Regions from separate parts of the Bacillus sp. URHA0034 genome, predicted to be linked through region 2. Evidence: riboswitches for the same ligand, from Rfam matches in the RefSeq annotation. Region 2 holds a riboswitch; each other region holds the start of a gene.
The links. A riboswitch is a leader RNA that binds a small molecule or an ion and turns the genes downstream of it on or off. The one in region 2 is predicted to bind lysine.
Positions count from the first base shown of each region.

Region 1 (10,489 bases), 1.2 Mb from region 2:
GATTTAATTCATATTTCCACTATGAAGGAAATCAATGCAATTCAGGATTCAATTAGAAATATTGAACTTGATCTCGAAGTAGTCATGAAGGAAGCAGGCGTTCAACTTTCTCCTGAAGACAAAGTCTTCATGCGTGAAGTACTTGATTTAACAAACCGTAATTACTCGACTGAAAGCATTGCTGAAATGAAACAGGTAAGCGTGAATGAACTTGAAAAAATGCTTGCTCCTTACCGCACAATAAAGGAAGGGAGAAAGGTTGCAAATGAAAATTAACTTACTTAGCAGCTTTGCAGCCGGAATGCTGATCACAACCACGATTTGTGGCGCTGTGTATCTATCTGGAAAAAGTGATCCTGCCAATGTGACAGTTAAACCGTCTGTAACCACAGCAACCAAGAGGGTTCAGCCTACTGAGGCAGAGATGAAGACGCAGCTTCAAGCAGAAGGCTACGTTGTTCAAACGAAAGCTGAAAATGAAAAGCAAGTGCAGGATGCCAAGGCGTCTGTCCAAGCGAAAGCTGCTCCTGCCGCTGCTGACACGACTAAACCTGTAACACGTGTCGTTGTCAATGTAACTGATGGTATGACCAGCATTGATATTGGAAGAGTCCTTGTAGCAGCCAATATCGTGAAGAACGCCTTTGATTTTTCAAAGGATATTGAGGCTAAAAAGCTGGAAAACAAATTGAAACCAGGTGTGTTTGTGGTGGACAGTAAGATGACATACGATCAGGTGGTTGCGACTATCTTTAAATGATAAAAAGCCGATTTCGATCAGAAATCGGCTTTTTACAATAAGCAGGAAATTTGATAATCATAGTAACTATTTCTATAATTTATTTATTACATAAACAAAGGTGGATTAACTAATGAAAATCGTTGCACTTGTAGGCAGTTTACGAAAAGATTCATTTAACAAGCAGCTGGCATATACGATTCAAGAAAGATTTGCTGCTAAATTTCAATTAGAAGTCTTAGATCTTGGGGTGCTTCCACATTTTAATCAGGATGAGGAATTAAATCCAGCATCATCAGTAACAGAGTTTAAAAGTAAAGTAAAGGAAGCAGACGGCGTCATCATTATTACTCCGGAATACAACTGGTCGATTCCCGGGGTATTAAAGAATGCTCTTGATTGGCTATCACGTGTCGATAAAGTGTTAATTGGCAAGCCAGTCATGACAGCCGGTGCCGCAACGGGGTTGATGGGAACATTACGTGCCCAGCTTGAATTGCGTCAAATTTTAACGGCATTACAAGTTAAGCTTTTATCGCCAGTTGGCAATGAGATTCTAATTAATCAAGCTATGACTAAATTTGATGAGAAAACCGGCAGACTAACAGACGAAGCAACAGTTAAATTTGTAGATGGGGTCGTTGAACGGTTTCTTGATTTGATAAAAGAATAGGAATTTCGCCTGTACTCTTAAAGAGGAGTACAGGCTTTTTTTGCTTTGTGGAGTAACTGTCATATATTCACCTGCCTTTCATACATTTAAGTAGGGAGACAAACCTGTTGATTTAGGACAAACATTACTTGGAATGGGAAAGGGAGACATAGATTCAGATGGACTTCTTACAAGAAATTTTAAATAGTTACAGTACTATTTTTTCACTGGAGGCCTTTAAAGAGGTATTTACGAATCCAGCAAGCTGGGGAGTCATTGGTACCTTGATTATTCTTGAAGGCTTACTGTCTGCTGATAATGCCCTTGTTTTAGCGGTGATGGTCAAACACCTTCCAAAGAAACAGCAAAAAAAGGCCTTATTTTATGGGATATTTGGTGCTTATTTTTTTCGAGTCGTAGCGATTGGAATTGGCGTCACTTTAACAACGATCCCTTGGATCAAGATTATTGGGGGTCACTATCTGCTTTGGATTGTTTTCCAAAATCTTTTAAATAAAAATGAACAAGACGACGATGTTCAAAGTCGAAAAAAAGGTTTTTGGAGGACCGTGTTAACGGTAGAACTGATGGACATTGCCTTTAGTTTTGATAGTGTCATTGCCGCGTTTGGGGTTTCTAACCAAGAGTGGATTTTGCTGCTTGGAGGGATTATCGGGATCTTGATGATGCGGGGGGTTGCACACCTTTTCCTTGCCCTAATCGAAAAAGTACCTGAATTCGAGACAACAGCTTTTATCCTTGTGGCGATTATTGGTGTGAAGATGATTGTCTCGGCCTTTGGATTCCAAATGAATGAATTTGTGTTTTTTAGTATCCTAATTGGAATCTTCTTAAGTACCTTCGTTATTCATTTCATTCGAAAAATAACAGGGAAAGAACCTACCATGTAAAATCCAGTCAGGGAAGGCAGTAACTATGCCTTCCTTTTTGCTGTTTAGGATTGGAAATGAACGTTTCCATTTTCATAGATTTCAATCGTGTTGTAGCTTTTAAAGACATCCATGTTTGTGATTTCATGTTGTATTTCATGAGAAAAACTTTCCATGTAGGGCTGATAGACCTCGGGATTTTTTACAAGGTGATACATGGTGACTCTTGTACCATTACGCATATCGGTTCCTCTTAATAAAAAGCGATCGCCGTATAGATTTTTAAAATAAGTCCGTGCTTCTTCATGACTTTTGAAGTTAGGTATCTGTTCATGATTAATGGTAAAATCCTGCGTCATAAACACATTCACCGCTTTCCTATAATATAATAAATATAAACCAGCTCTAGTCAGTTTACATAGTTTTCAACCAGTTTCACGACTATTATTCCCTATTTTGAAAAAATAATGATTCCTGCCTATGGCGATTGAACTATACAAATTTTGATAACCTGCATAAATTACTATAAAAGGGATTATTCCAAATCTCGTTTATGATTTTTCGCCAAAAGTTGCGGACATCGTTTTTAAATAGTCGAGATTTTGGACATGATGGATAAGACAAAGGCGATTAAGAAAAGGAGGAGAAGTTTTTGATGAATACCCCTTTTGAGTATCCGGAAATTTTTTATAATGATGTGATTCTTTATTTAGAAACAAAATGGAACCGCCGCTTAACCGATCATGAAAGACATGTACTGATTGAGGGATATCGATTTGGCCGAATGGTTGAAGCGGAGAGTGAAATCCAAATTTTGTTTGCTAATTAAATGTTGTATGAAAAGGGTGTCCAGAGCTGGACACCCTTTTAAAATCTTCAAGGCTATTGACCTTGTTGATTTCGTAGAGCCTGCTCAGCATAAGCGACTAACCGTTTGGTCATTTCGCCCCCAACTGAGCCGTTTGCTCGTGCGGTCGTATCAGCACCAAGTTGAACTCCAAACTCATTGGCAATTTCCTCTTTCATTTGATTAAGGACATCGTCTGAACCAGGAACCAAAAGTTTGTTTCTACCCATGATACATCACTCCCGACGAATTTTTTTGAGCAGCTACACAGCTGCTCGTATATAATTTATCCTATTTGTTTTTTCGAATACGTAATGGGCAAAACTGCCATCCAGTTGGGAAAGGTTTATAATAGGGGAAACAGCTGGAAAAAAGGGTGTGTTATTATGTTGGTTGCAGGACAAAAGGAAATGCAGCTAATGGATCAATATACGATTGACAAGATTGGTTTGCCTGGTGTTGTCTTAATGGAAAATGCCGGTGCAAGAGTAGTGGATGAAATTGTGGCAAGTGCTGCTACTGTAACTCCGCGTGTGGTCGTCCTTGCTGGCGGCGGGAATAATGGCGGCGACGGGTTCGTGATTGCACGAAGACTGTATGATTTAGGGTTTGACCTGCTGTTATGTTTGGTTGTACCTCCTGAGCGGATTAAGGGGGATGCCAAGGTTCATTTTGATGTGTATCGAAATCGACAGTTACCCATTCTTTATCTGCATGAGAGTTCGCTTGAACAAGTTGGATTGGAAATTAACCAGGCAGATGTCGTTGTTGATGCGCTTTTAGGAACGGGTGTAAGCGGACCAGTCAGGGAACCTTTTGGGGCGATTATTTCAATGGTAAATGAACATGCTGGGAAAAAGCTGATTATCTCCGTTGACATACCTTCTGGTGTTAATAGTGATAGTGGCAAAGTAGAGGGAACGGCTGTTAAAGCAACAAAGACGATTACCTTTGTTTTTCCTAAAAGAGGGTTCTTTTTACAAGATGGTCCTAAGTTTGTGGGGGAGTGGAAGGCCGTTGATATATCGGTGCCTCCTTCGATTGTGGAGGAGTTCGGACTAGCTATGCCGCGGGTCATAACAGAAGATATGGTTAATGAATCGGTACCGCTTAGACCTAAGCATGGCCATAAGGGGACGTTTGGTCATGTTTTGGTAATCGGAGGATCAAAGTTTTATGTGGGAGCACCAATTTTTTCGGCAAAATCGGCCTTGCATTCAGGTGCAGGATTGGTCACATTAGCCGTGCCGGAAAGTATTTATCCCATGGCAGCTGCCCAAAATCCAGAGTCACTATTTTTGCCGCTCGTAGATGAAGACGGGCATTTTGCTCGGGAAGCGATCGCTTCACTTGGACCACTCCTGCATCAATTTAAAAGTGTGGCGATCGGACCTGGGATCAGCCGGTTTCCTGGCGGTGAGGCTTGGATGAAATCTGTTTTGTCTCTGTTATCAAACCAGCCAGTTGTGGTGGATGCGGATGCATTGTTTTTGCTTCGAGATGAACTGGAAATGGTCCGGGAATATAAAGGGGATGTTATTTTTACCCCGCATCCTGGCGAGATGGCGTGGTTGTTAAATACGACGGTAAAAGAGGTGGAAGAAGATCGGATAGGAATTGCGAAGACTTTTGCTAAAGATTACGGCGTATATTTGCTTTTAAAAGGACATAGGCCGGTTACTGCTACACCAGATGGAGATGTGTTTATTAATCCGCACGGTAATGATGCGCTCGGCAAGGGCGGGAGCGGGGATGTGTTGACGGGGATGATTGCTTCGTTTTTAGCGCAGGGTGCTTCTCCTGTTGAGTCGATGGTTGCTGCGAGTTATCTGCATGCCAGGGCAGGGGAAGAGAAGGCTGTGATGCTTTCTAGTTATGGTGTAGGTCCGTTGGATTTGATTGATGGGATTAGGGAGCAGTTGCGGGTATTGATGAATTAAAATGGAACATGTCAATAAAAGTAGATATGATCCTCACGGTCAAAGAAACGGTCGGTGATTGCCCGTGAGTGAGATTTATTGGTTGGGATGGTCAATGAACCGGTCGGTGATTGCCCGTGAGTGAGAATTTTTGGTCGAGACGGTCAATGAAATGACTCGTCATTGCCCGTAAATGGGATTAATTGGTTGGGACGGTCAAAGAAACGGTGCGTCATTGCCCGTGAGTGAGAATTTTTGGTCGAGATGGTCAATGAAATGACTCGTCATTGCCCGTAAATGGGATTAATTGGTTGGGACGGTCAAAGAAACGGTGCGTCATTGCCCGTGAGTGAGAATTTTTGGTCGAGATGGTCAATGAAATGACTCGTCATTGCCCGTGAGTGAGAATTATTGGTTGGGACGGTCAATGAAAGGGTCTGTCATTGCCCGGGAGTGAGAATTTTTGATTGAGACAATCAATGAGACCTACTTCATGAAACGACCGTAGGATGGATTCACAGCCCTAACTGGCCGCGCAGACTTATACCACTGATAGCAAAATATAATAATTAAAACAAGATCAACAACATCACCGCCATAATACATAAGCATTCCAGCTGCTTTTGCCTGTTCCCCAGGGACTCCTGCAGGCGGGTGAGCATAAATATATTTGGCTAATATTCCATGACCTGAAAAAGCGGTCGCAAACACAATCGCACGATACAAGAAGCTGGTTCGGTGAGGGGTTGGATCCATATAAATCATCGAAGAAGTAAACAAATATCCCGCGAGAAATATATGGATATGCATCACCACGTGCAACGGAGCATTATTCTGCATGTCTCGATATAGAGTGCTGCTATACAGCAGCCAAAGTCCACCAATATTCAACACAGAGGCAATAATCGGGCTGCTAGCAAAACGGAGGAGTTTACTTCTTAAAATCAGTGATAAACGGCGAGCCAGCCTCACATTAATAGTTCTTAGAATCAGTGTCATTGGTGCCGCCAATACCATAAGAAGCGGTGCCAACATGCCGAGCAGCAAATGTCCAAGCATATGTGCCGTAAAATGGTGATGGGCGTGTGCTGCGATTGGTCCCGTAACGGCAAAAAGAGCACAGAAAACGCCCATTAGCCACATAAACACTCGGTAAATTGGCCACTTTTTCCCGGAAAGGGCATTCTTAACCACTGCACGCAGATAAATCACCAGGGCAAATATAAACGGCAGTATAACAATAAAATCAGAAATCGAGGACCCATGGCTATGCACCATCTGCTGGCTATTGAACATGATCTGAAACAGCTCCCGTTCTTTTAGAAGAACGAATAAAAAGGACGATGCCAATAAGCAGCATCAAAACAGACGTGATATGCCAAACCATATCATAGGGTAAGAGGTTCACATCGTAGCGAATCTGATGGAGCCGCATCAGTTTATGCTGAATTAATCCATCATATAATTGAAACCCACCGGCGCCAAGAAGTACACCAGCTGTCCATTTTTTAGGCTGCCAAACCTTCCTGCGCCGTACATCTGCAATCATAAATAACCCGCCTACCGTTAAAAACCAACTAAACGCATGGAAAAATCCATCGGAAACCAAACCAACCGCTGTTGTGGCTTTATCGTAAAAATGATGCCAATGAAGGATTTGATGAAAGACCGTCTCGTCCATAAAAGCAACGAGGCCAATCCCAAAAAACACCCCTGACCAGAGATTTTTCTTCAGATGAGTGGAAAGATCTTTACTGCTTCTAGAATGAATCAAACTCTTCACCTACATACATTAATTATTCACCATTCACTTTACCCTTAATAAAGGATCATTAATCAACCAAAAAATAAAAGACCGTCCTAAAGGACAGTCTCATCATACCTAAAAATTAAAATTATCCGGATCAGCACCAAAGCGTTGATTCTCATTAAGTGCATTAATTTTTTCCATATCGCTCTCTGATAAGGTGAAATCAAAGATATTGGCATTCTCTTTAATACGGCTTTCACGAATCGATTTTGGGATTGTTACGATTTCATTCTGAATATCCCAGCGTAAAATCACTTGTGCGATTGATTTGTGGTGGGCCGAAGCAATCTCTTGTAACACAGGATTGTCAAGTAGTCTGCCTTGGCCTAGTGGTGCCCAAGCCTCAATTTGAATCTGTTGTTGTTTGCAATAGCTTCGCAGTTCCGGCTGTGAATGAAGCGGATGTAACTCCACCTGGTTCACCATTGGCTTAATTTCCGCGACTGACATCAAATCTTCTAAGTGGTGGATGTTAAAATTACTGACTCCAATCGCACGAACACGCTTTTCTTTATATAACTTCTCAAGGACCTTCCAAGTGTCTTTATATTTTTCCTTTACTGGCCAATGGATTAAATATAAATCTACATAGTCAAGGCCAAGTTTTCGTAAGCTTGTGTCAAATGCTTCTTCAACTGAATCATTGCGCTGGTCACTATTCCATACTTTTGTGGTAATAAACAGTTCCTCACGGGAAACCCCTGATTCTTTAATGGCTTTTCCGACACTTTCTTCATTTTCATAAAGGGCGGCAGTATCAATGCTTCTGTAGCCTGCTTTAATAGCCATTTTTACGGATTCAAGGGCCACTTCACCCTCGGGTACTTTGTAGACACCAAGACCAAACCATGGCATCTTTACCCCATTATGTAGCGTTGTACTGGATTGTAAGCTAGTCAATCTCTTCTCCTCCTTTTCAGTCATACAATACATAGTATAGTACCCTCAACATGGAAGAATCAACCAAACGAATTCAACCATAACACATCATGGCTTAAGCCGCTTTAATATGGCGGATTCAAGAAGCTTCCACGGCAGTGTCTTTTTAAGAAATAGATTTGTCTTCACGCCCTTGCCGATTGGATAACGAAGGTCAGGCGTTCCAGTCGTGCAGGCAATCTGGGCAGCTAGTTTAGCGACATCACTTGGGTCGCCATAATCAGCCTTGCCATTATTAATTTCCTTTAAGAGGCTCTCCATATAAAAGGTATAAGGCGAATTTTGGTTGTTTTCGAGTTGATCAACGCTCGTCCAAATGTTCGTTTGGTATGAACCAGGTTCGATTAAAGATACATCAATCCCAAAGGGACGTACTTCAAGCCTTAAGCTTTCGCTGTAGCCTTCTAGTGCATGTTTGGAGGCGCTATAAGCGGATAAACCAGGAAAACCAATTCTTCCGCTGATACTGCTCATATTAATAATTCTGCCTTGTTTTTTAGCTCTCATGATGGGCAGAACGGCATTGGTCATGGCAATTACTCCAAAAAAGTTGGTTTCAAATTGACGCCGATAATCTTCTAATGACAGTTCTTCACTAAAACCGCCGATGGCAACACCAGCGTTGTTCACCAACACATCAATGTGAGAATAGTTTTCAAGGAATACTTTAAACTGACGGATCGAGTCACTTGAAGTAACATCCAAAGATGTAACGTGAATATATCCCTCCACTTGCTTTTCTTTGGCAACTTCGATTAAAGCCTTTGCTTTGTTCGTATCTCTCATTGTTGCAATCACCGTAAAACCCTTCAAGGCCAATTCAATTACGCACAGTAAACCAAAACCGCTCGACGAACCCGTTACAATTGCTGTCTTTCGATCCATTCCGATTCTCCTTTCAAAGAGGACAGATTTGTAGGGGAATTCCACAAAAACAGGCTGCCCTTAAAAGGCAGCCCTTGGGTTTTAACTTACACTTACATGTTTGTCAGCTGGGAGCAGCTTCTCTAATGTTAATTTTTCTTCGTCCGTTAATGGCACCAAAGGCAAGCGTACATCACCAACTCGGATGCCGGTCATATTTAGAGCGGCTTTCACTGGTGTTGGGTTTGGTGCTGCAAATAAGCCCTTCATCAGTGGGAGGAGTTTACGATGTGCAGCTGCAGCTTCCTCAAGCTGTCCATTTTTAAATTTCCTCACCATGTCCTGCATTTCGTTTCCAATAATGTGCGAAGCAACAGAAACTACTCCTGTTCCGCCAATGGATAATACTGGAAGAGTTAACCCATCATCGCCACTATAAAGGGAGAAATGATCAGGCGTCTTACTGATGATTTCTGCCATTGCATCTAAGCTGCCGCTTGCTTCTTTCACAGCTACAATATTGTGAATATTGGAGAGACGAACGACGCTATCGACAGACATGTTAACACCACAGCGTCCAGGGATATTATACAGCATAACCGGTAAAACAGTTGATTCGGCAATCGCTTTAAAATGTTGATAGATTCCTTCTTGTGATGGTTTGTTGTAATAAGGGACAACTAGTAAAATACCATCTACACCGGCTTCAGCAGCAAGCTTCGTTAATTGAATCGAAGCCCTTGTGTTGTTGGAGCCCGTACCCGCTATAACCGGAACCCGGCCGGCTGATTCCTCGACCACTAATTTAAATAAGGCTACTTTTTCTTCTGTTGTTAGAGTAGGAGACTCACCGGTTGTACCGGATACTACTAAGGCTTCTGTGCCATTTTCAATTAAATAGTTTACTAACAGTCTTGCGGCGTTAAAGTCTACATCACCATTCTGATCAAATGGTGTAACCATTGCGGTTAATACTTGGCCAAAATCCATTTTATCTCACCCTTTGTAATTTGATTAATAAATTAGAGGGGTAAGGCCATTCTGATGTCAACGCAAAACAGCAGCAACGAGGGGTCGCTGCTGCTGTAGAAACATCAAAATAAAGTTCCTATGCGTGAGATAGCCCTCCATATAGTTTCCTATATGACAATTCTGTGCTTATTCAACACAGAACCAGCTTCAAGACCAATGAGATCCTATCCGCTTCGGCAAATTCCCCTTTCCACCATTTTCATAGGACCTCATTATCCTCATATAGCGTACTGATGGTCTTTGCGCCTCTATCCTCACTTCAAAAGGTATTGAAGTAAGAAAATATGTAATTATTAGTAATATATCAAATTATTTTGATTTATTCAAGAAAAATAATTTGTCATTTTCTTGAAAGTGGAAGCAGAGGGACGGTTCTCTTGCTTCAAAGAGAGCAAGAGAACCGTCCCCGCGCTTTTATTTTGCATAGAAATTTTCTGTATAGTAGGGTTGCGATTCATTATTAAAGGCGACGCCAACACCTAGATACGTGTATCCTTGACGTAAAATATTTTCCCGATGCCCGAGTGAATTCATTAAGCCTTCATGGGCAAAAATACTGCTAAACTGCCCATATGCCAGGTTTTCTCCGGCTAAATGAAACACGATATGATCTGCAGCCATCCGGTCAAACGGTGATTGGCCCTTGAGATTGGTGTGATCAAAATAATGATTCACGGCCATATCTGTACTATGCTTGCGGGCGGTCGCTTGAACATGTTGATCCCATGTAAGGGTGGGAAGCTGGTGCTGGACCCGGGCGGCGTTGGTTAAATCAAATAATTGATACTCAAAGCCCT
Region 1 covers NZ_JBWCDK010000002.1:5,610,210-5,620,698, forward strand. The annotation lists gene ACZ9EE_RS29160 (hypothetical protein) at 1-276, shown strand, start outside; gene ACZ9EE_RS29165 (aminodeoxychorismate lyase) at 266-760, shown strand; gene ACZ9EE_RS29170 (NADPH-dependent FMN reductase) at 873-1,412, shown strand; gene ACZ9EE_RS29175 (DUF475 domain-containing protein) at 1,571-2,302, shown strand; gene ACZ9EE_RS29180 (hypothetical protein) at 2,347-2,640, opposite strand; gene ACZ9EE_RS29185 (hypothetical protein) at 2,934-3,110, shown strand; gene ACZ9EE_RS29190 (alpha/beta-type small acid-soluble spore protein) at 3,164-3,358, opposite strand; gene ACZ9EE_RS29195 (NAD(P)H-hydrate dehydratase) at 3,515-5,068, shown strand; gene ACZ9EE_RS29200 (cytochrome c oxidase assembly protein) at 5,534-6,325, opposite strand; gene ACZ9EE_RS29205 (DUF2243 domain-containing protein) at 6,333-6,830, opposite strand; gene ACZ9EE_RS29210 (aldo/keto reductase) at 6,930-7,712, opposite strand; gene ACZ9EE_RS29215 (SDR family oxidoreductase) at 7,845-8,681, opposite strand; gene dapA (4-hydroxy-tetrahydrodipicolinate synthase) at 8,763-9,650, opposite strand; lysine riboswitch at 9,773-9,951, opposite strand; gene ACZ9EE_RS29225 (CAP domain-containing protein) at 10,107-10,489, opposite strand, start outside.
Region 1: linked by a shared signal. The riboswitch ahead of dapA (4-hydroxy-tetrahydrodipicolinate synthase) and the one ahead of ACZ9EE_RS23290 (aspartate kinase) in region 2 are both predicted to bind lysine.

Region 2 (10,489 bases):
AAGCCCTGGTTCTATTCGTGCAGCCATTGAATTATTAAATTATGCAAAAACAGAAGAATTTTACGAAGGAACAAAACGGGAAGCAGAATTATTTGGCGAGGTATTTGTTTCAAAGGATGCAAAAGAAGGGATCCAGGCCTTCCTTGAAAAGCGGGAGCCTAGTTTTAAAGGGGCATAACTTCTGACGGCAGAGACCTGTCTCGGAGTTCTAATAAAAAATTTTTTTGCCAAGAATTTTCTCAATCTTTCGAACTGAGATAATGTTTGAAATTTACTAGGAGGGAAACCATGAACATTTATGTATTAATGAAAAGAACCTTTGATACGGAAGAGAAGATTGCCATTTCTGGCGGCAAAATCAACGAGGATGGTGCAGAATTCATCATCAATCCATATGATGAATATGCAATTGAAGAAGCAATTCAGGTTCGTGATGCCAATGGCGGTGAGGTAACAGTGATTTCCGTTGGCAGTGAGGAATCTGAAAAGCAATTACGTACAGCTCTTGCGATGGGAGCAGACAAGGCCGTTCTCATTAATATTGAAGATGATGTCGAAAATGGGGACCAATTTACGACTGCAAAAATTCTTGCCGAATACTTGAAAGATAAAAATGCGGATTTAATTTTAGGCGGCAATGTCGCGATCGATGGTGGTTCAGGCCAAGTTGGCCCGCGCGTCGCTGAAGTGCTTAACATCCCCTACGTTACAACCATTACAAAGTTAGAAATTGATGGAACCAGCGTAACGGTAACTCGTGATGTAGAGGGAGATTCTGAAGTGATCGAAACCAGCCTACCGTTATTGGTTACTGCGCAGCAAGGTCTTAACGAACCGCGCTACCCTTCTTTGCCAGGGATCATGAAGGCAAAGAAAAAGCCGCTTGAAGAATTAGAGTTAGATGATCTCGATCTCGAAGAAGATGACGTTGAGGCTAAAACAAAAACGATTGAAATATACTTACCGCCAAAGAAAGAAGCAGGAAAGGTTCTAGCAGGGGATTTAAATGACCAAGTAAAGGAACTTGTTCATCTTCTTCATACCGAAGCGAAAGTAATCTAATCCATTCACATAAAAATTGTTTTTTCAGGAGGGTAATCGAATGTCAAGAAAAGTATTGGTACTAGGAGAAGTTCGTGACGGATCATTACGTAATGTTTCTTTCGAAGCAGTTGCTGCAGCGAAAACAGTGGCAGAAGGCGGAGAAGTTGTTGGAGTTATAGTTGGTGAATCTGTAAGCGCTTTAGGCACTGAACTGATCCAATACGGTGCAGACCGCGTGGTGGTCGTAGAGAACGAGAAATTAAAACAATATACCTCTGACGGTTTTGCCCAAGCCTTATTGGCAGTCATTGACCAAGAGAAGCCTGAAGGATTAGTGTTAGGACATACAGCGTTAGGAAAAGATTTGGCACCTCGAATTGCGGGTAAACTTTCATCCGGGCTCATTTCCGATGCTACGGCTGTTGAAGCCGCTGGTGGAAATATTGTTTTTACAAGACCAATCTACTCAGGTAAAGCATTTGAAAAGAAGATTGTCACGGATGGGATGATTTTTGCAACTGTACGTCCAAATAATATTGCACCTGCCGATAAGGATGAAAGCAGAACTGGCGAGGTTTCGTCTCTGGCTGTTGAAATCAAGGATCTGCGCGCGATAATCAAGGAAGTTGTTAGAAAAGCAAGTGAGGGTGTAGATTTAAGTGAAGCAAAAGTCGTTATCTCAGGAGGCCGCGGTGTAAAAAGTGCTGACGGATTTGCGCCGTTAAAGGAATTAGCAAAAGTATTAGGCGGGGCAGTCGGAGCTTCCCGCGGTGCTTGTGATGCAGACTATTGTGACTACTCTTTACAAATTGGCCAGACTGGCAAGGTTGTGACACCAGACTTATATATTGCTTGCGGTATTTCAGGGGCTATTCAGCATTTAGCTGGAATGTCTAATTCCAAGGTTATTGTCGCGATTAACAAGGATCCGGAAGCTAATATTTTCAAAGTGGCGGACTACGGTATTGTCGGTGATTTGTTTGAGGTCGTGCCATTATTAACAGAAGAATTCAAAAAGCTAAAGGTCCACTCTTAATAGACCACCGGGTGAAAAGCGGATTAATTGGGTTTACGAATGGAAAAGCAGGTCAATAATAAAAAGCGGGTAGGTTGCTGCTCGCTTTTTATCATGGTACGTCCAGCTCCAGCGCCCAGCGGCGAGACGACTTCGCCCATCTCCCTATGATAAATCAACATCGATTCGCTAACGCTTATCGTGTTTCCTTTATCTCAGTCGATGGGCTCCAGTCCTGTCGTACGCTAAACGGGCGCTTCCGCTATAGAAGTGTATTGCATAGAATAACTATAGTAAAAATGGGGAAATTATTTGCGAGACATATTATTAGCGTGATATGACAAACAAATGTTATACTTTCCGTAGTATTTCAGTATTTATTAGGAGGTCAATATAAATGGCTATTTCACATGTAACCGATCAAAATTTCACGGCTGAAACAGGTTCAGGTCTTGTGCTTGTAGATTTCTGGGCACCATGGTGCGGACCTTGTAAAATGATTGCCCCAGTTCTCGAAGAACTTGACGCAGAAATGGGCGATAAAGTTAAAATCACTAAGCTTGATGTGGATGACAATCCACAAACCGCTGCTAACTTTGGTGTTATGAGCATTCCAACATTGTTGGTATTCAAAGACGGCGAAGTAGTAGACAAAGTAGTTGGCTTCCAGCCTAAAGATGCTTTAGCAGGTGTCTTAGAAAAGCACGTTTAATACATTGATTATAAAAAACCTTAGCTAATTGGCTGAGGTTTTTTATTTTTGACAGTAGTCTCCTACTTCCTTTTATTGAAGCTTTGCATTAAAATTTTATATGGTATGAAAAAAAGGACGGAGGAGTGGCCGGAATGAATGAAAATATAAAGCAAAAATTAACCCTGCTGCCTGATCAGCCTGGCTGCTACTTAATGAAAGACCGTCAGGGAACGATTATTTATGTGGGAAAAGCGAAAGTTTTAAAGAACCGTGTACGTTCTTATTTTAACGGTTCTCACGATGGAAAGACATTAAGACTAGTTAATGAAATTGAGGACTTTGAGTACATTGTTACCTCTTCCAATATAGAAGCCCTGCTGCTTGAATTAAACCTGATTAAGAAATATGATCCAAAATACAACATCATGCTAAAGGATGACAAAACGTATCCGTTTATTAAACTAACAGCGGAAAGACATCCGAAATTAATTATTACCAGAAAAGTAAAAAAGGATAAAGGAAAGTATTTTGGGCCATATCCAAATGTCGGGGCGGCAAACGAAACCAAAAAGCTGCTCGACCGAATCTATCCGTTACGCAAGTGCTCAACTTTGCCTGACCGTGTCTGCTTGTATTACCATTTAGGACAGTGCCTGGCACCATGTGTCAATGAAGTAAGTGAAAATCAATATAAACAAATGACCGATGAAATTACCCGGTTTCTAAATGGCGGTTATAAGGAAATTAAGAATGAGCTAACAGAAAAAATGACATCGGCGGCCGAAGAACTTGATTTTGAACGTGCTAAGGAGTTTCGCGACAAAATTGTTCACATCGAGACCATTATGGAAAAGCAGAAAATCACAATGACAGATTTTACGGACCGCGATGTGTTCGGATATGCCGTAGACAAAGGCTGGATGTGTGTTCAAGTATTCTTTGTCCGTCAAGGTAAGTTGATCGAGCGGGACGTCTCTATGTTCCCAATCTATAATGAGCCTGAGGAAGAAATCTTGACATTCCTTGGTCAATTTTATACAAAGGCCAATCATTTTAAGCCAAAAGAGATTTTAATCCAAGATGAAGTTGATCTTCATTTGGCTGAACAGCTGCTAGAGGTAAAGGTACTTCAGCCGCAAAGAGGTGCCAAAAAGGACCTCGTTAAAATGGCGATTAAGAATGCCAACATTGCTTTAAAGGAAAAATTCTCTCTTATTGAAAAAGATGAGGAAAGAACGATTAAAGCGGTTGAAAATCTAGGAGAACTTCTAGGGATTTATACCCCTTACCGAATTGAGTCATTTGATAACTCAAATATTCAAGGGACGGACCCCGTATCAGCGATGGTTGTTTTTACAGATGGAAAAGCAAACAAACGGGAATATCGAAAATATAAAATTAAATCGGTAAAAGGCCCTGATGATTATGAATCGATGCGGGAAGTCACAAGAAGACGATATTCGAGAGCCCTGAAAGAAAATCTCCCGCTGCCTGATTTAATTATTATCGATGGTGGGAAAGGACATGTTGAGGCAGTTAGGGATGTTCTAGAAAATGAGCTTGGCTTAGATGTCCCGTTGGCAGGTCTTGTGAAGGATGAGAAGCACCGCACTTCGCAGCTTCTTTATGGAAATCCGCTCCAAATTGTGCCGTTAGCGAGGAATAGCCAGGAGTTTTATTTGCTGCAGCGGATTCAGGATGAAGTCCACCGTTTTGCGATTACCTTTCACCGGCAAATTCGCGGGAAAAGTGCCTTTCAATCATTACTCGACGATATTCCAGGAATTGGTGAAAAACGTAAGAAATTATTGCTAAAACAGTTTGGTTCTGTGAAAAAGATGAAGGAAGCCAGTCTAGAGGAATTTACTGCCCTTGGTATTCCAACCAATGTCGCAGAGGAATTAATCGAAAAACTTCGTCAATAATTATTGTCATATAAAATTTAACATGCTATAATGGTGAAAATTTAATCAGTCACTTTATCGTACTAAAGTGAAGGTAGAGGTGCGAAATTCAATAGTAATGGTTCTGAGAAGGATGAGCTTCGATGAAGGATCATGAAAGGGAAGGTTCGCCGAAGTAGAGAGGGACTCATATCCTTTTTTTGCTGGTTCTGTATTGAAGAAATCCAGAATTGTCAAGACGATGTCTTGGAGAGCTATCTTAACGTTATTTGTACAGGAATTTTTATGTTCGTGTTCAAAAAGCAATGAGATACCCTTCTCATTGCTTTTTTTAATTTATACGAAAGTATAAAAGTTTTTGACTTTGAGAATTGTCTAGCTCCAGCGCCTAGCCCCTCGATGGTCATAAGCCAATCCGTCCAAAAGGTTAAAAAGCAACCTTTCGGCCGGCTCGTCTTATGCTTGTCGGGGCTGACCAAGGCGCTTGCGCTTTTCTAATTTACTAGCATACTAGTTACAGCAAAATGGAAAGTAGGGGAAAAAGATGGGTTTAGTTGTACAAAAATTTGGCGGCACTTCCGTTGGAAGTGTGGAAAGAATTTTAAATGTTGCAGCATGTGTAAAAGAGGAGAAAGAGCGGGGCAATGATGTTGTTGTTGTCGTTTCTGCGATGGGAAAGTCAACTGACCAGCTTGTAAGCTTGGCAAAGGATATAACGAAGGAGCCTAGCAAGCGTGAAATGGATATGCTTTTGTCTACAGGCGAGCAGGTTACGATTGCATTACTTTCCATGGCGTTACAACAACAAGGTCTGGACGCCGTATCCTTTACAGGCTGGCAGGCAGGAATTGTTACTGAACCTGTACATGGAAATGCCCGAATTGCGAAAATCGATACAAAGGCTATTCAAGCTCAGGTTTCATCTGGAAAGGTTGTCATTGTTGCGGGCTTCCAGGGAATAACTGAGGATGGAGAAATTACAACGTTAGGCCGCGGTGGATCAGATACAACCGCAGTCGCTTTAGCAGCAGCACTAAAAGCGGATAAGTGTGATATTTATACAGATGTAACCGGAGTGTTTACGACCGATCCAAGATATATAAAAGATGCGCGAAAACTATTATCAGTTTCATATGATGAAATGCTCGAGTTAGCCAATTTAGGTGCAGGTGTGCTTCATCCGAGAGCAGTAGAATTTGCTAAAAATTATAAAGTACAGCTTGTTGTTAGATCAAGCATGGAGAAAGAAGAAGGAACAGTAATCGAGGAGGAAGCAACAATGGAACAGAATTTAGTGGTACGCGGAGTGGCATTTGAGGACGAAATTACAAGAGTTAGCGTATTGGGTTTAACTAACTCGATTACAAGTCTGTCAACTATTTTCACAACTCTAGCCCAAAATCATCTCAACGTAGATATTATTATTCAAAGCACAACTGAAGGCGGTACAGCTAATCTATCATTCTCAATCCAAACAAATGACCTATTAGAAACACTAAAGGTACTGGAAGATAATAAAACTGAACTTGGTTATGAACAGTTGGATGCAGAAAATAAATTAGCTAAAGTATCCATTGTAGGTTCAGGAATGATTTCCAATCCAGGTGTGGCAGCGAAAATGTTTAAGGTTCTTGCTGAGAACGACATTCAAATCAAAATGGTCAGCACTTCCGAAATTAAAGTTTCTGCGGTAGTAGAAGAAAAAAATATGTTAAAAGCAGTCGACGCCCTGCACACAGCATTCGAGCTAGGCAAACAACAATAAGATAGTAAAAATAGTAAAAGAAGTAATGGAAGTAAAAATGGTGTCAGGCACCGAAAGGGAACCTGACACCGTTGATAACATTGCCATAGTATTTACTTGGTAGGACTGAGATTACTTTAGGGAGTCTTTTATGTCCCATTTGACGGTAAATTGCACTTTGTTTGATTTTTTGACTGGGTGCTCGAAGGCTTCGGCGATAACTCCATTTTGAAGTTCCATTTGCTGGGCGAGGAAGCCTGCTTCAAGCTGGAAGAAATGTTCGGCCTTTGATTTTACTCTTGAGACAATCAAGGGACTAAACAGTTCAATCTCAAGTTCATTTTTGTTTTCTTTTTTAATTTCCAACTGACCCCATGAAGCATGATTGAAAAAATCAATAACTTGATCAAAATCAGCTAATGGATACTTCCGGGCCAGCCGTTTACCTGCCCAATATAATATTTCTGGTGCATCCTTACCAAGAATCTCAGGCAGAAGGATTTCCCTGATTAATTCATATCCGAAGATCGATATGGTACGCGGTTCTGAAGTGGTCATACTTACATCGACGACAGTACTTTCTTTCACTATGTTTCCCCTCTTTCCTATCATTCTATTATATACAATTTAAAACGGATTTCATTATCAGTTTTATTAAGATTAAATTAATTATCGTGCAATATTTAATCCTATTTCTCATCATAATTATTATTTCCTATAGTTGAAAATTTCTACCAGTTAGATGTTGGAAAATGATTGAAAAGATTGGGGTTAATACATATATATAGCTTGGAAACTCTAACAAGAGACATGTCTAGTATAATATCAATATATTTTAAAAATTTTATATTTTTACTAAAGAATCTGTATCCGTTTTCTTGACGCTCTTAAATGATGGGAGTAAAATGAACATGTCACATAATTGTCACAGTGGCGACAATTATACATTTGTAGCAAAATATAAAAAAGGAAACAGTAAAAAACATTTTTTGAAAACTAAAAGGGGGGTAAAATAATGGCGGGTAATCGAGAGTTTGTTAATCGAAGATTGCACTCATTGCTAGGAGTTATTCCGATTGGATTATTTGTAACGCAGCATCTTGTCGTCAACCATTTTGTTACAGGAGGACCTGAATCTTTTAATAAGGCAGCAGGTTTCATGGGGAATCTTCCTTTCAAGATTGTCTTAGAAACAGTCCTAATCTATTTACCATTGTTATATCATGCAATCTATGGACTTTATATTGCTTTTACCGCAAGTAGTAATCTTAATAGATTTGGTACTTTCAGAAACTGGATGTACATGCTGCAGCGTATTACAGGCGTTATAACTTTAATCTTTATTGCATGGCATGTATGGCAAACACGTGTGGCGGCTGCATTTGGGACTGAAATAAACTATGATATGATGCATGATATTCTATCATCACCATTTATGTTTGCTTTCTATTTAATAGGAATTCTCTCAGCTATTTTCCACTTTGCCAATGGTTTATGGTCATTTTTAGTAAGCTGGGGAATTACCGTATCACCACGTTCACAACGTATTACGACATATGTGACGATCGGTGTGTTCGTGATTCTCTCATTTATTAGCATTCAAACTTTAATAGCTTTTATTTCTTAATAAATTGTAGTCGGAAAAAATTGTATTTGGATTAGAAGGAGTGAGTCACAAATGGGTAAAGGTAAAGTGATTGTAGTCGGCGGCGGTCTTGCAGGCCTAATGGCTACGATCAAAGTGGCAGAATCAGGAACACCGGTAGAGCTTTTTTCTCTAGTTCCGGTTAAACGTTCTCACTCTGTTTGTGCCCAAGGTGGTATTAATGGAGCGGTAAATACAAAAGGGGAAGGGGATTCCCCGTGGATTCACTTTGACGATACCATTTATGGTGGAGATTTCTTAGCGAATCAGCCTCCGGTTAAGGCGATGTGTGATGCAGCACCTGGTATTATTAATCTATTTGACCGGATGGGTGTTATGTTTAACCGTACACCTGAAGGTTTACTAGATTTCCGCCGTTTTGGGGGAACTCAGCATCACCGGACAGCGTTTGCTGGAGCAACAACAGGACAGCAGCTTCTCTATGCACTTGATGAGCAGGTTCGCCGCCATGAAGTGGATGGATTAGTAACGAAATATGAAGGCTGGGAATTCCTTGGTGCGGTCCTCGATGATGAACAAGTATGCCGTGGGGTTGTCTGCCAAAACTTAAAAACAATGGAAATTAAATCCTTTGCTGCAGATGCTGTAATCATGGCAACTGGAGGCCCTGGGATTATTTTTGGTAAGTCAACCAACTCCGTTATTAACACAGGTTCAGCTGCATCAATCGTTTATCAGCAAGGCGCCTACTATGCAAACGGTGAAATGATTCAAATCCATCCAACGGCAATTCCTGGTGATGATAAGCTTCGTTTGATGAGTGAATCTGCCCGCGGTGAAGGCGGTCGTATTTGGACCTATAAAGACGGAAAACCATGGTACTTCTTGGAGGAAAAATATCCTGCTTACGGAAACCTTGTACCACGTGATATTGCAACACGCGAAATCTTTGATGTATGTGTTCGTCAAAAGCTTGGTATTAACGGTGAAAACATGGTATTCCTTGATCTTTCTCACAAGGATCCACATGAGTTGGACGTAAAACTTGGAGGCATTATTGAGATTTATGAAAAGTTCATGGGCGATAATCCGCGTAAAGTCCCAATGAAAATTTTCCCTGCTGTTCACTATTCAATGGGCGGACTATGGGTTGATTATGACCAAATGACAAGCATCAAAGGTTTATTTGCTGCCGGTGAGTGTGACTATTCACAGCACGGTGCAAACCGTCTTGGAGCAAACTCCTTGTTATCAGCAGTATACGGCGGAATGGTAGCAGGACCTAATGTGGTTAAATATATCGAAGGACTTGAAAAGAGTTCGGATGCCATATCTTCAACTGTATTTGATCGTCATGTGCAAGAACAGGAAGAAAAATGGAATAATATCATGTCTTTAGATGGTACGGAAAATGCCTATGTTCTTCATAAAGAGCTTGGCGAATGGATGACAGATAACGTAACTGTTGTCCGTTATAATGACAAGCTGTTAAAAACAGATGAAAAGATTCAAGAACTATTGGAGCGTTATCAACACATTAATATCAATGATACTTCGAAATGGAGCAACCAAGGGGCAGCTTTCACAAGACAATTACAGAACATGCTGCAATTGGCCCGTGTTATTACGATCGGTGCTTATAACCGGAATGAGAGCCGTGGGGCACATTATAAACCTGATTTCCCTGAGCGGAATGATGAGGAATTTATGAAAACGACAATGGCTAAATTCGTTGATGCTAAAACTGCTCCAGCTTTCCATTACGAAGAGATCGACGTTTCGTTAATTAAGCCAAGGAAGCGCGATTACACAACAAAACATTAATAGAAGGGGGAGTAGGGAACATTGTCTGAAAATAAAAAGGTAACTTTTATCATTACTCGTCAAGATAGCCCAGATGCTGCTCCTTATGAGGAGACATTCGAAATTCCATACCGTCCGAATATGAACGTTATTTCGGCATTGATGGAAATACGTAAAAATCCAGTAAATGCACAAGGGAAAACGACTACTCCAGTCACTTGGGAAATGAACTGCCTTGAAGAGGTTTGCGGTGCATGTTCAATGGTTATTAACGGGAAGCCTCGTCAATCTTGTTCGGCTTTGGTTGATCAATTAGAGCAGCCGATTCGCCTAGCACCAATGAAAACATTCCCTATTGTTCGTGACCTTTCAGTTGATCGGAGCAGAATGTTTGATTCCTTGAAAAAGGTAAAAGCATGGATTCCAATTGATGGAACGTACGATTTAGGACCTGGACCACGGATGCCGGAAAGAAAACGTCAGTGGGCTTATGAGCTTTCTAAATGTATGACCTGCGGTGTTTGTCTAGAGGCGTGTCCAAATGTGAATAGTAAAACAAACTTCATGGGACCAGCAGTATTTAACCAGGTTCGCTTATTCAACGCCCATCCAACAGGTGAAATGAACGCGGCAGAACGTATAAATGCTTTCATGGAGGATGGCGGTATGCAGGGCTGCG
Region 2 covers NZ_JBWCDK010000002.1:4,438,279-4,448,767, forward strand. The annotation lists gene ACZ9EE_RS23265 (enoyl-CoA hydratase) at 1-178, shown strand, start outside; gene ACZ9EE_RS23270 (electron transfer flavoprotein subunit beta/FixA family protein) at 289-1,062, shown strand; gene ACZ9EE_RS23275 (electron transfer flavoprotein subunit alpha/FixB family protein) at 1,103-2,080, shown strand; gene trxA (thioredoxin) at 2,457-2,771, shown strand; gene uvrC (excinuclease ABC subunit UvrC) at 2,906-4,678, shown strand; lysine riboswitch at 4,745-4,922, shown strand; gene ACZ9EE_RS23290 (aspartate kinase) at 5,202-6,422, shown strand; gene ACZ9EE_RS23295 (YslB family protein) at 6,534-6,959, opposite strand; gene ACZ9EE_RS23300 (succinate dehydrogenase cytochrome b558 subunit) at 7,417-8,028, shown strand; gene sdhA (succinate dehydrogenase flavoprotein subunit) at 8,080-9,831, shown strand; gene sdhB (succinate dehydrogenase iron-sulfur subunit) at 9,853-10,489, shown strand, end outside.

Region 3 (10,489 bases), 640 kb from region 2:
CGACGGTTAGTTGGTATGGACCTGATTTTGTCTTTAAAAATCCGTATAAAGAGCCCATCTTGATCCGAGCAAAAACACTTGGGCATTTATTAATTATTAATCTCTACTCTTCAGATTTTATTGAATACCAGCCAAAGAAAATTCCATATAGGCCATATTAAAAAAGTCCGCTGAATCAACAGCGGGCTTTTTGGTGATTTTTACTGTTTATTATTTAATGCACTTTCCGTTAGCTCCTCAGAAAACTCGGTGAGAGCTGCATTGTCCATTACATTTAAGTTAGGCAGGTTTGTTTTTTCTGAAAAGTTTTTCATTACATTTTGAAAAGGAAGTGCAAATTCTCTACGCTTCCCTTTTGTTAACCCAAATACTGCAGCACTTAACCCTAGTCCGATAAGTGATGCCCATAATGGCATTCTGCTTTTCTGTTTAGGAGTAAACAATTTGAAAAACGTTTGTTTTGTAATTTTTCTCATCTTAAGCACCCCTTTGCATAGTATAGAAGTTAAAAACTCTCCCTCTATTTGCTTAATTTGTACGATACTAAAAAAATTATGTGAAGCAAAACATGCGTGGGTTACTGGTTTTTAACAATTGGGTTTTTTTATATTTGAATTGAAATGAACCACCGAACCATTTTTTACATACAATGGCTTAAAAGAAAATGGGTGGTGTCTATGGGAAGCTTAACTTATTTTGATTTTTTAGCAAAATTCGGTGTTGGGGGTGCCCATCCAGGTGGAATCCTTCTTACACAAGACATTCTTTCAAATGAAAAGATTAATGGTCAATCCGTTATATTAGATGCTGGCTGCGGCACTGGCCAAACAGCCGCTTACTTATATCAACACTATAGAGCAAACGTAATTGGTTTAGAAATCAATCCAATTATGGTAGAAAAAGCTAAAAGCCGCTTTGACAAGCTGCAGCTTCCCATTTCTTTAGTACAGGGCTCCATTGAGGAAATTCCGTTTGCTGATCAAACCTTTGACTTTATTTTATCAGAGTCCGTGTTAGCTTTCGTAAATAAACCAAAAGCTCTTAATGAATTTTACCGAGTATTAAAAAAAGGCGGACGTTTAATTGCAAACGAAATGACGATTAACCGCCCTGTGAATAAGCAGGAAGCCACCGAGATCATGAATTTCTACGCGGTCGACACCTTATTGCTTGAGGAAGACTGGATACGCCTCTTAAACGCTGCGGGTTTCCATCAAATTGAAATTAACGCTCAAAATCCACCCCTGAGTCATGGAAATCAAACACCAGAATTCAACTTCTCCAAGGACTTTGAACCTGAACTTTTTCACATTTTGAATGAACATGGGAATATCGTTATTAAATACCAAGATACTCTCAGCTACCGGGTTATAACCGTAACTAAATAAATTGACAGCCTACTTTTTTAGAAAAAAAGTAGGTCTTTTTTATAGCGGCTATCCTTTTCATGAGGATTATGAATATTATTGTCCTTTCAAAGAAAAATAATAAGGTGAAAGGATGGGATGACTACATGGATAACACTTTGGGGTATTTAAAAGAGATATTATCCAATTACACGGACGATCACTCTGAGGGACGATTTATATACAGGAAACTGATTGAAGGCGCTTACAAATCTGAAGGCTCTTTTGTCAATGATTTAACCCAAAAAGAAATACATTTTTTAAACAACATATTACCCAAAGAAATAAATCACGCAAACGAAGTACAGGATGAAAAACGAGCCTACCAGTTAAATGAGGTCTATGAGTTATTATAATAAATAAGAAAAAGATGGCAGACCACTCTGTCATCTTTTTCTTATTTATTTCATTTTTTGCTAAAACTATTTCCTAGGTAAGCGCAAAGTACGACAAAATATCCTTTAAGTCAACCTCCGCTTCCCCTATTTACGACAATAAAACCATAAAAGCTACACACATCTACATCAATGCCGCTTTTTTTAATATTTCTGCTAATGAATGTCCTTTTTCTTAAACCTTCCTCCCCTTACTTCCGCAATATCTGCTACAGCTAAAAAGGCACTATCATCATTCTCTGTTACAATTTCCTTTAATTTTGCTTCTTCGAGTCGGTTTATTACACAAAAAATCACTTTCTTATGGTCACCGGAATAGGCTCCTTCCCCATTCAAGTAAGTAACTCCACGGCCTAATCGGTTCATGATGGCATCTCCTATTTGACTGGCATTGTCACTGATAATCCAAACTGACTTTGATTCATCAAGTCCTGTAATGGTAATATCAATCGTTTTGTAGGCAACGAAATAGGCAATTAACGAGTACATAGCCCGATCCCACGAAAAAACAAATCCGGCGCTGCCTAAGATGAACAAGTTAAAAAACATGATAATTTCCCCAACAGAAAAAGGAAGTTTATTGTTAAAAAGGATGGCAAGGATTTCGGTACCATCTAATGAACCTCCATAGCGAATGACCAAACCTACGCCAACACCGAGCAAGATTCCTCCAAAAACGGTAGCAAGTAGTATATCCTGTGTAAAAGCTGGAACTGGATGAAGTATGGTGGTTGTAATAGAAAGAATAACGATTCCATAAAGAGTGGATAAAGCGAAGGTCTTTCCAATTTGTTTGTAGCCTAAAAAGATAAAGGGAATATTAAATAGAAAGAGGAAAATCCCTAGTTTCCAGCCTGTCATATAGGACAACATGATGGAAATTCCCGTAATCCCTCCATCAATTACCTTATTAGGGACAAGAAAGATTTCCAACCCTACACCCATTAGAATAGCCCCAAGTGTAATTAATAGAATTCGTTGGAGGATTTTTTTCTTGGTTAAACCTTTGTGTTCAATCTTAGCCATAATGGCTTCTTGCTGATCAATTAAAGTAAGTTCTTGTGTACCTGACATTATCTTTCCCCTTTCAATTTAGTCTCTTACTAATAGTATAATGAAAATTAACTGCTAATTATATTTAAATGCTTACTTTTTTTAAACAAAAAGAAACTGCCTTCTTTCAAGGCAGTAATTAAATCAACTTGGGTTGACTTCATCGTAGGAGAGGGTGGTCACACTGGTGTATTCCCCATCTTCTACTTCCTTTTCCGTTGCACTTGCATTTAGTTCTTCTTGGTCATCCATACCTGGGGCTATGTTTGGATCTTTTTTCTTATTCATATTATTCAACTCCCTTACAAGGATTATTTTCCCTGATTTTTTACGAACTATACTTGAATTTTCACGGGACTTTCTGACCATAAAAAAAGCTACTTCGTTATGAAGCAACTCACTTTTAAAATTAACAGCTTAGGAGACCCAACCATGACACCAGCCAATGATTTTTAAATGATTATTTCCATTTAGTTATTTAAGTTAAAGGGAAAATTTAAAAACTCAGCAGATGTGTGTTTGTTCCGTTGAAGGAATTAATTCACATGGGTTTAATGGAATTCAAATTCCTAAAAGAAACAAAAATTATTTTCGGTTTTGATACCACCTTAGACTCTTTCCCCATTTGGATTCAGCATCTTGGCAATACAACTAATGGTTTGGCTTCAGTTATGAATACCTTGTTAAAAAAATCGTTTAACTAGGTACTAACCTATAAATCCTTAACTTCATCCTTTGATAGGAATCCTATAAAATCTAAGAAATCAACTATGAAAGGTGTTTATTTTGGATTTATTCCTACCTTAACTAGCCTTGTATCGCTCCATCCTGCCAAACGATTTTATCGGAATAACCTAACTACCTGTCGTTCACATAACGGAACGAACACGTATGGTTGAGCCTCCTAAGTTGTTACTTTTATTATCTTTTACACTCATAGTATATCACGGAATTATACGAATAAACAGAAAACTTGTGACGAATATGTGAATTTTTGGAAGTTTTACGCCAGGTTAGTATCAAAATCATAAGGGAACCTTATCAAATAGAGCAAAATAATTAAAAGGAAAGGATAGAGCAGATGATAGGATCCCTAAAAAAATACGCAAAACCTTTTCATTCTATCGACGACCTTGATCCGTTACTCGATGCGATTGGTGATGCTAAATATGTCCTGCTTGGAGAATCATCCCATGGAACATCGGAGTTTTATACGATTCGGGCTGAACTAACCAAGCGATTAATCCAAGAAAAAGGTTTTTCCTTTATTGCAGTGGAAGGTGATTGGCCAGCCTGTCAATCAATTAATCGCTATATTAAAGGCTTTTCCTCGTCTCAACAGGAGGCCCGGGAAGTACTAGAGGACTTTAATCGGTGGCCTACTTGGATGTGGGCCAATCAAGAAATAATAGGGTTAATTGAGTGGTTAAAGGACTTTAATCAAAAAACGAATCGGGCAGAAAAAGTCGGTTTTTACGGTTTGGATGTATACAGCCTATGGGAGAGCCTGGATGAGATTGTAAATTTTTTAGAAAAAATTAATTCTCCTGAACTTGAGATAGCCAAGAAGGCCTTTGCTTGTTTTGAGCCTCATAATCGAAATAACGAATCCTATGCAGTTTCTGCCGGATACTTATCTGAAGACTGTTTAAAAGAGGCCCTCGACCTCCTTTCTACAATTCGAAAAAATAAATGGAAGTTTGAAGACAATCAAGAAAGCAGTCTCAATATGGAAGTAAATGCTCTTGTTACAGCACATGCAGAAGAATACTACCGAACAATGGTTAAGAGTGATAATGAATCCTGGAATATTCGTGATCGGCACATGGTGGATGCTTTACGTGCGATTGTTAAATTTTACGGCAATGAGGCAAAGGTCATTATCTGGGAACATAACACCCATGTTGGGGATGCACGGGCCACTGATATGAAGGATGAAGGAATGGTAAACGTCGGACAGCTTGTTCGCGAACAATATGGAGAAGACGAGGTATTTATCGTCGGATTTGGCACCTATACAGGTTCCGTAATTGCTTCAACCGAATGGGGAGTAAATTTGGAGGTAATGAAAGTTCCGCCTGCTCAAACCGGTAGTTGGGAATATTTCATGCATCAGGCAGGACCAATGAATAAGTTTCTTATTTTTAACGAGCAAAACCGCAAAGAATTTTCAGAAACGATTGGTCATAGGGCTATTGGAGTAGTGTATCATCCAGAATACGAACATTTTGGAAATTATGTACCATCAAACATGGGGCAACGATATGATGGATTTATTTTTGTAGATCGAACAAATGCATTACATCCATTAGTATTGGAGCGCGTATTTGTGTAGCACCCGTTTTCTATAAAGTTCAACTTTCAATCGATGAAATTAAAACGGTTATAACATAAAAAACCAATCTCTAAAAAAGATTGGTTTTCCTTCCTGATTACTTAGATCCGGGTGCTGGCTGATCCACACCTTTTACATGATGACTATGGCCATTGTCTTCGGTAGTATAAAAATCATAATAATGTACATGCATTCCATTCCCTACAGGTATAGCAGGACCGGAGTAGGCACGATAGTGATGTGTGTGTCCATCTTCAAAGACAACATATCCTTCCGTATAATGAATGTGCCCTCCGTCTTGAGTTGGAATTGCCGGTGATGTGACATCCAAACACTGATGGACATGCCCTGAGCTTACCCCTGTGTAGTCAACCGAACCATGATTATGATGTGGAACAAATCCTTGGACAAAGTCATCCTTACCTATATTTCTAATCGTAATCACCCCATAATGTAACATTAATGTTATAACTATATGCAACTACGAATAAAAAAAGTCAAACTAAGCGCTCAAAATTTTGGGGTCCCCTCTTAAAAGTATATTCCGAAACTAAAGCGAAAATTGGAAAATCCTTATCAACCATCGATTGATAAGGATCTTCTTTTAAACACTTACATTATGAATTTTTCTTTTTACCATTTTATTTGCAAAATGGCTGTGCAGTACCATACCAATCATGACTAATACCATGCCGCTCCAAGATAAAGCAGAAGGGATCGCCGAGTTTAAGAGCAGCAATTCTCCCATTACGGCAAACAAAACCTCCATCGATTGGGTCGCCTCAACAGCCGCGAGCTTCTGCATGTCTCCTCTTACTAAATCAGTGGCTTGAAAGAAGAGGACCGTAGCAATAACTCCGGATGAAATAGCAACCAGTCCAGATTGAGTAGTCTGCCCAAGACTCGGGGGACCCGCTTGAATGAATCCATAAATAGATAATACGATCCAAAAAGGCAGGCTGGCTAGTGTCATACCTAATACTCGTTGGAAAACATCCAGACGGCCTCCGCATACATCCATCATTTTGCGGTTACCCAATGGATAGGCAAAAGAGGCAACCATAACGGGTAAAACTCCTAAAGAAACCCCCACTATTGATAAGTGATTCGATTGTTCCAACTGCATTAGAATAATTCCTAGTAAAATAATCAGAGACATCCCTAAACCCTTAAAGGGAATTCTTCCTCTTAATTGTACTGGCCCTCTCTCTGTCATGACCGTTTCGTAAAAAAGTGGTGCAAGCATTGAGCCAGAGATAATGGTGATCTGCCAAGTTGCAGCAATTAACCATCCAGGAGCATAAGCCGCTGAAAAGCAAATTGGTGCATAAAAGAAGCCAAAACCAACAGTACTCCATAATAACCAACTACCAGGCTGCTTTTTCATTTCAAGAAGCAGTGGTTTAAAGTTCTTTCTGCCGATTACGATTAGAACGAGAAACGGAACCATAAAAAAATACCTTAATGATGCACTCCAGATCCAACTTCCACCGGCAAGTTCCATCGATCTATTAAGGATAAAAGTAATCGCAAAAAAGAAAGCGGCAAATATGCCTAATATGATGGGTCGCATTCTTCACTTTCCTTTCATAATCAAGGGAAATCAACACTCATTTGATTTGTATTAGTATATCAGATTTCTGAATTTTATGTTAACATATCATATGAAAATTCATGCATAAGCTTTCCTGTCCTGCATAAAATGTTCTGTTCTGTCGTTTAAAAATAGAGCTAACGCATGAAACTTTATTTATCCCTAGTTCGTACATAGCTTAGATAGAAATTATAAAGTGAGGTTGATAAGATGTTTGGAAAAGTTGCTTCTGATATTTTAGGATTGAGCGATGTAGGATCCGTCATTACCCCGGATAATTATGATAAAGTGGATGCAGACGATTATGTCATGCATGAAGACAATGAGAAAATTTATTTTTTAATCAAATCTAAATCAGATGAATATTGTTTTACAAATAACGCCCTAATCCATCTTGATGGCACCAGTGCAACGAGCAAAAAACGGATGCTGCACCGCTATAGTTATGCCACCAACCGAATTTCGGATGTCATGCTTGAAACAGCCGGTACTGTTGATCTCGATGTTGAGATTAAATTCAAAATTGGCTCTGCCCCATTCTCAATTGATGTACACAAAAAACATCTTGAGGAAGTAAAAGACTTATATAAAGCATTAATCAAAATTTCTGAGATTTCCCATGAAAATGAAGTCAGCCTTCAATTTGCGAAACAAAGCCTTGACGTTGCTTCCACGACACTAGGCCGTGTCACAAGTCCAGACAGCAATTTAGTAGTACAGTTCAAGATGCTAAACCAAGCAGCCTTTCAATGGCTTGAGGACAGCAAAAAACAGTATTGCGTAAAAGATTTTGGATTCGTGTTTGAAAAATATATTAATAACTAAGGAAATCCCCTCAAGCATTCCAGACTTGAGGGAATATTTTTTTACTTCTATTCGATTATGACGTCTTCAAGTGGTAAACGTGTTGAGTTCACAGGTAAGGACCTAGAAGAAGTAATAAATACACTGGTAAGGTTGGCAAAGAATCGGAGAGATCTATAGAAGGCAATAAAAAGGCTTGCACTTCTGTATAGTGCAAGCCTTTTTATTATCCTTCTCAGCTTAAGCGTCGAAGAGGTAAGCCCCTCATTATGATGGGTGTTGTCTGTGAAACAGCCCCATTACTTCAATGGTTTCGGTGATATTGACGAAAGCACATGGGTCCACTTCAACAATTAGATTCTTCACTTCATTCAATTCATAACGAGTAATAACGGTTATTATTATGTTTCGTTTATCATTGGAGTATGCACCAATCCCATCCATAATGGTAAGACCTCTATATAGGTTGGTTAGTAAATGTTCCCGCAACTCTTGACCCTTATCTGTAATGATCATCAACGTTAATTTGGCATGGTCCGTATAAATAGCATCCACTACTTTTCCGGTTAAATAAATAGATACTAATGTATTAAGTGCTGCGTCCCAATTAAATAGAAACCCACTTATCACAATAACAACAGCGTTCATACCCGAAAGTAATACCCCTATTGGAAAATCCTTTTTTCGCGACACGATCATTCCAATAATGTCAAAACCGCCAGTGGAGCCTGATGAACGAAAGACAATCCCTACTCCAAGCCCTGTTAAGATCCCTCCAAAAATGGATGAAAGAATGGAATCCTTCGCAATTGGAAAAACAGGAACTAGGTAAAGGCCTACAGAAATGATAACCACGGAAACGATCGTATTCATGATGAATTTTTTCCCAATCATCTTATAACCAATAATGATGAGTGGTAAATTCAATAAAAAGTTTGCCAAACCCGTATTTAATGGGGTAATCATCCCTAAGATCATCGATATTCCGCTTAATCCGCTGCTTAATACAGCGTGAGGAATTAATAAAAGGTTAAATGCCACCACTACGATGAGGGAACCGGCAATTACTCCAATAATCTGCATGGCAAATCCTCCTGCATCCCAATTTTTTCTTTTTTTTAAATGATACTGATTCTCTAAATCAAAGTAAACTTAATAGTTTTTTTCCAATAGAAAAAATAATCTGTCTATTCTGGATTTAATTGATTTTTAATAACGCATTGACATATTAAAGAGATTAATGATACTTTAGTAGTATATTAATTGAATAGTAAAATCCTCATCAAAACCGGTGAGGTAGAGGTCGCGGTTTTTATTAGTAAAACAGATGAGATGTAGAGACATCCTTGACTCCGTTTGAAAGGAAAAACTGCCGAAGTGTGCTTTGTTCTCTGTAAAAGCATGCTGGGTCTGTTTTCGAATAGGAACAGAACTGTCACGTTTGAACCTACCAAGCAAACGTGTTGAGCTATCTTTCGGAAGGTATGATGCGGGGTATTCACAATGCCATCGATTCTGCTTCGATGGCATTTTTTTATTCCAAAACTCCTTCTCGAACTAGTGAGCGCAGGCTGACCATTCAGGTACTTGTGCAAAGTTAGCAGCACTATATAACAAAGCAAAGGAGTCTTATTATGCAACGGCAAACAGCAAGACCATTAGAAGATATTAACACAGGCAGACATACATCCAAAAAGGATTCAAATGAATTAAAACGAAGCCTAAAATCTCGTCATTTGACGATGATTTCTCTCGGTGGAACAATTGGAACTGGGTTATTCCTTGCGAGCGGTGGTGCGATTCACTCAGCCGGACCTGGTGGAGCCATTGTTTCCTATCTTGTCATTGGAGTTATGGTTTATTTCCTAATGCAAAGCTTAGCGGAAATGGGCGCATACATGCCCGTCGCCGGAAGCTTTAGCACATATGCAACAAAATTTGTTGACCCATCGCTTGGGTTTGCCCTCGGTTGGAATTACTGGTATAACTGGGCGATTACCATTGCAGCAGAATTAGCTGCTGTCACCATGATTATGAAATTTTGGTTCCCTCATACTCCTTCATTTGTCTGGAGCGCTATTTTCTTAATCATTATGTTCCTATTAAACTATCTTTCTGTAAAAGGATTTGGCGAAGCTGAGTATTGGTTCTCTCTAGTTAAAGTAGTTACAGTTATTATTTTTATTATTACAGGTACTTTGATGATTTTCGGTATCATGGGCGATCATGCAATTGGCTTTAAAAACTTTTCAGTCGGTGATGCTCCTTTCCACGGCGGTTTTATGGCAATGCTTGGTATCTTTATGGCGGCAGGTTTCTCTTTCCAAGGGACTGAACTATTAGGAGTTGCCGCGGGCGAAACCGATGATCCTAGTAAATCAATACCACGTGCAGTTAAATCCGTATTTTGGCGTATCCTTTTATTTTATGTTCTGGCAATTTTAGTCATTGGTCTTCTTATTCCGTATACAAATGGGAATTTGGCTAGTGGTGACGTTTCTGTCAGCCCATTTACACTTGTTTTCCAAAAAGCAGGTATTGCATTCGCTGCTTCTGTTATGAACGCGGTAATCTTAACAGCTGTATTGTCAGCAGGTAACTCTGGAATGTATGCATCCACACGAATGCTTTGGGATCTAGCACGACAAGGTAAAGCTCCTAAATTCTTAGGTAAGCTTAATAAAAATGGCGTTCCGTTTAATGCTTTAATCGTGACAACGTTAGTCGGAACACTTGCCTTTCTGGCCTCTTTCTTTGGAGATGGTACCGTTTATGTATGGCTATTAAACGCATCTGGTATGTCAGGGTTTATTGCTTGGCTTGGAATCGCTATCTGTCATTATCGTTTTCGCAGAGCATTTGTTGCTCAAGGAAAAGATCTAAATCTGTTGCCTTATAAATC
Region 3 covers NZ_JBWCDK010000002.1:5,082,910-5,093,398, reverse strand. The annotation lists gene ACZ9EE_RS26730 (VanW family protein) at 1-161, shown strand, start outside; gene ACZ9EE_RS26725 (hypothetical protein) at 201-476, opposite strand; gene ACZ9EE_RS26720 (class I SAM-dependent methyltransferase) at 678-1,388, shown strand; gene ACZ9EE_RS26715 (sigma-G-dependent sporulation-specific acid-soluble spore protein CsgA) at 1,514-1,762, shown strand; gene ACZ9EE_RS26710 (YitT family protein) at 1,958-2,827, opposite strand; gene ACZ9EE_RS26705 (hypothetical protein) at 2,999-3,142, opposite strand; gene ACZ9EE_RS26700 (erythromycin esterase family protein) at 3,936-5,189, shown strand; gene ACZ9EE_RS26695 (YmaF family protein) at 5,287-5,625, opposite strand; gene ACZ9EE_RS26690 (DMT family transporter) at 5,794-6,762, opposite strand; gene ACZ9EE_RS26685 (PH domain-containing protein) at 6,994-7,608, shown strand; gene ACZ9EE_RS26680 (YitT family protein) at 7,855-8,670, opposite strand; lysine riboswitch at 8,877-9,066, shown strand; gene ACZ9EE_RS26675 (amino acid permease) at 9,222-10,489, shown strand, end outside.
Region 3: linked by a shared signal. The riboswitch ahead of ACZ9EE_RS26675 (amino acid permease) and the one ahead of ACZ9EE_RS23290 (aspartate kinase) in region 2 are both predicted to bind lysine.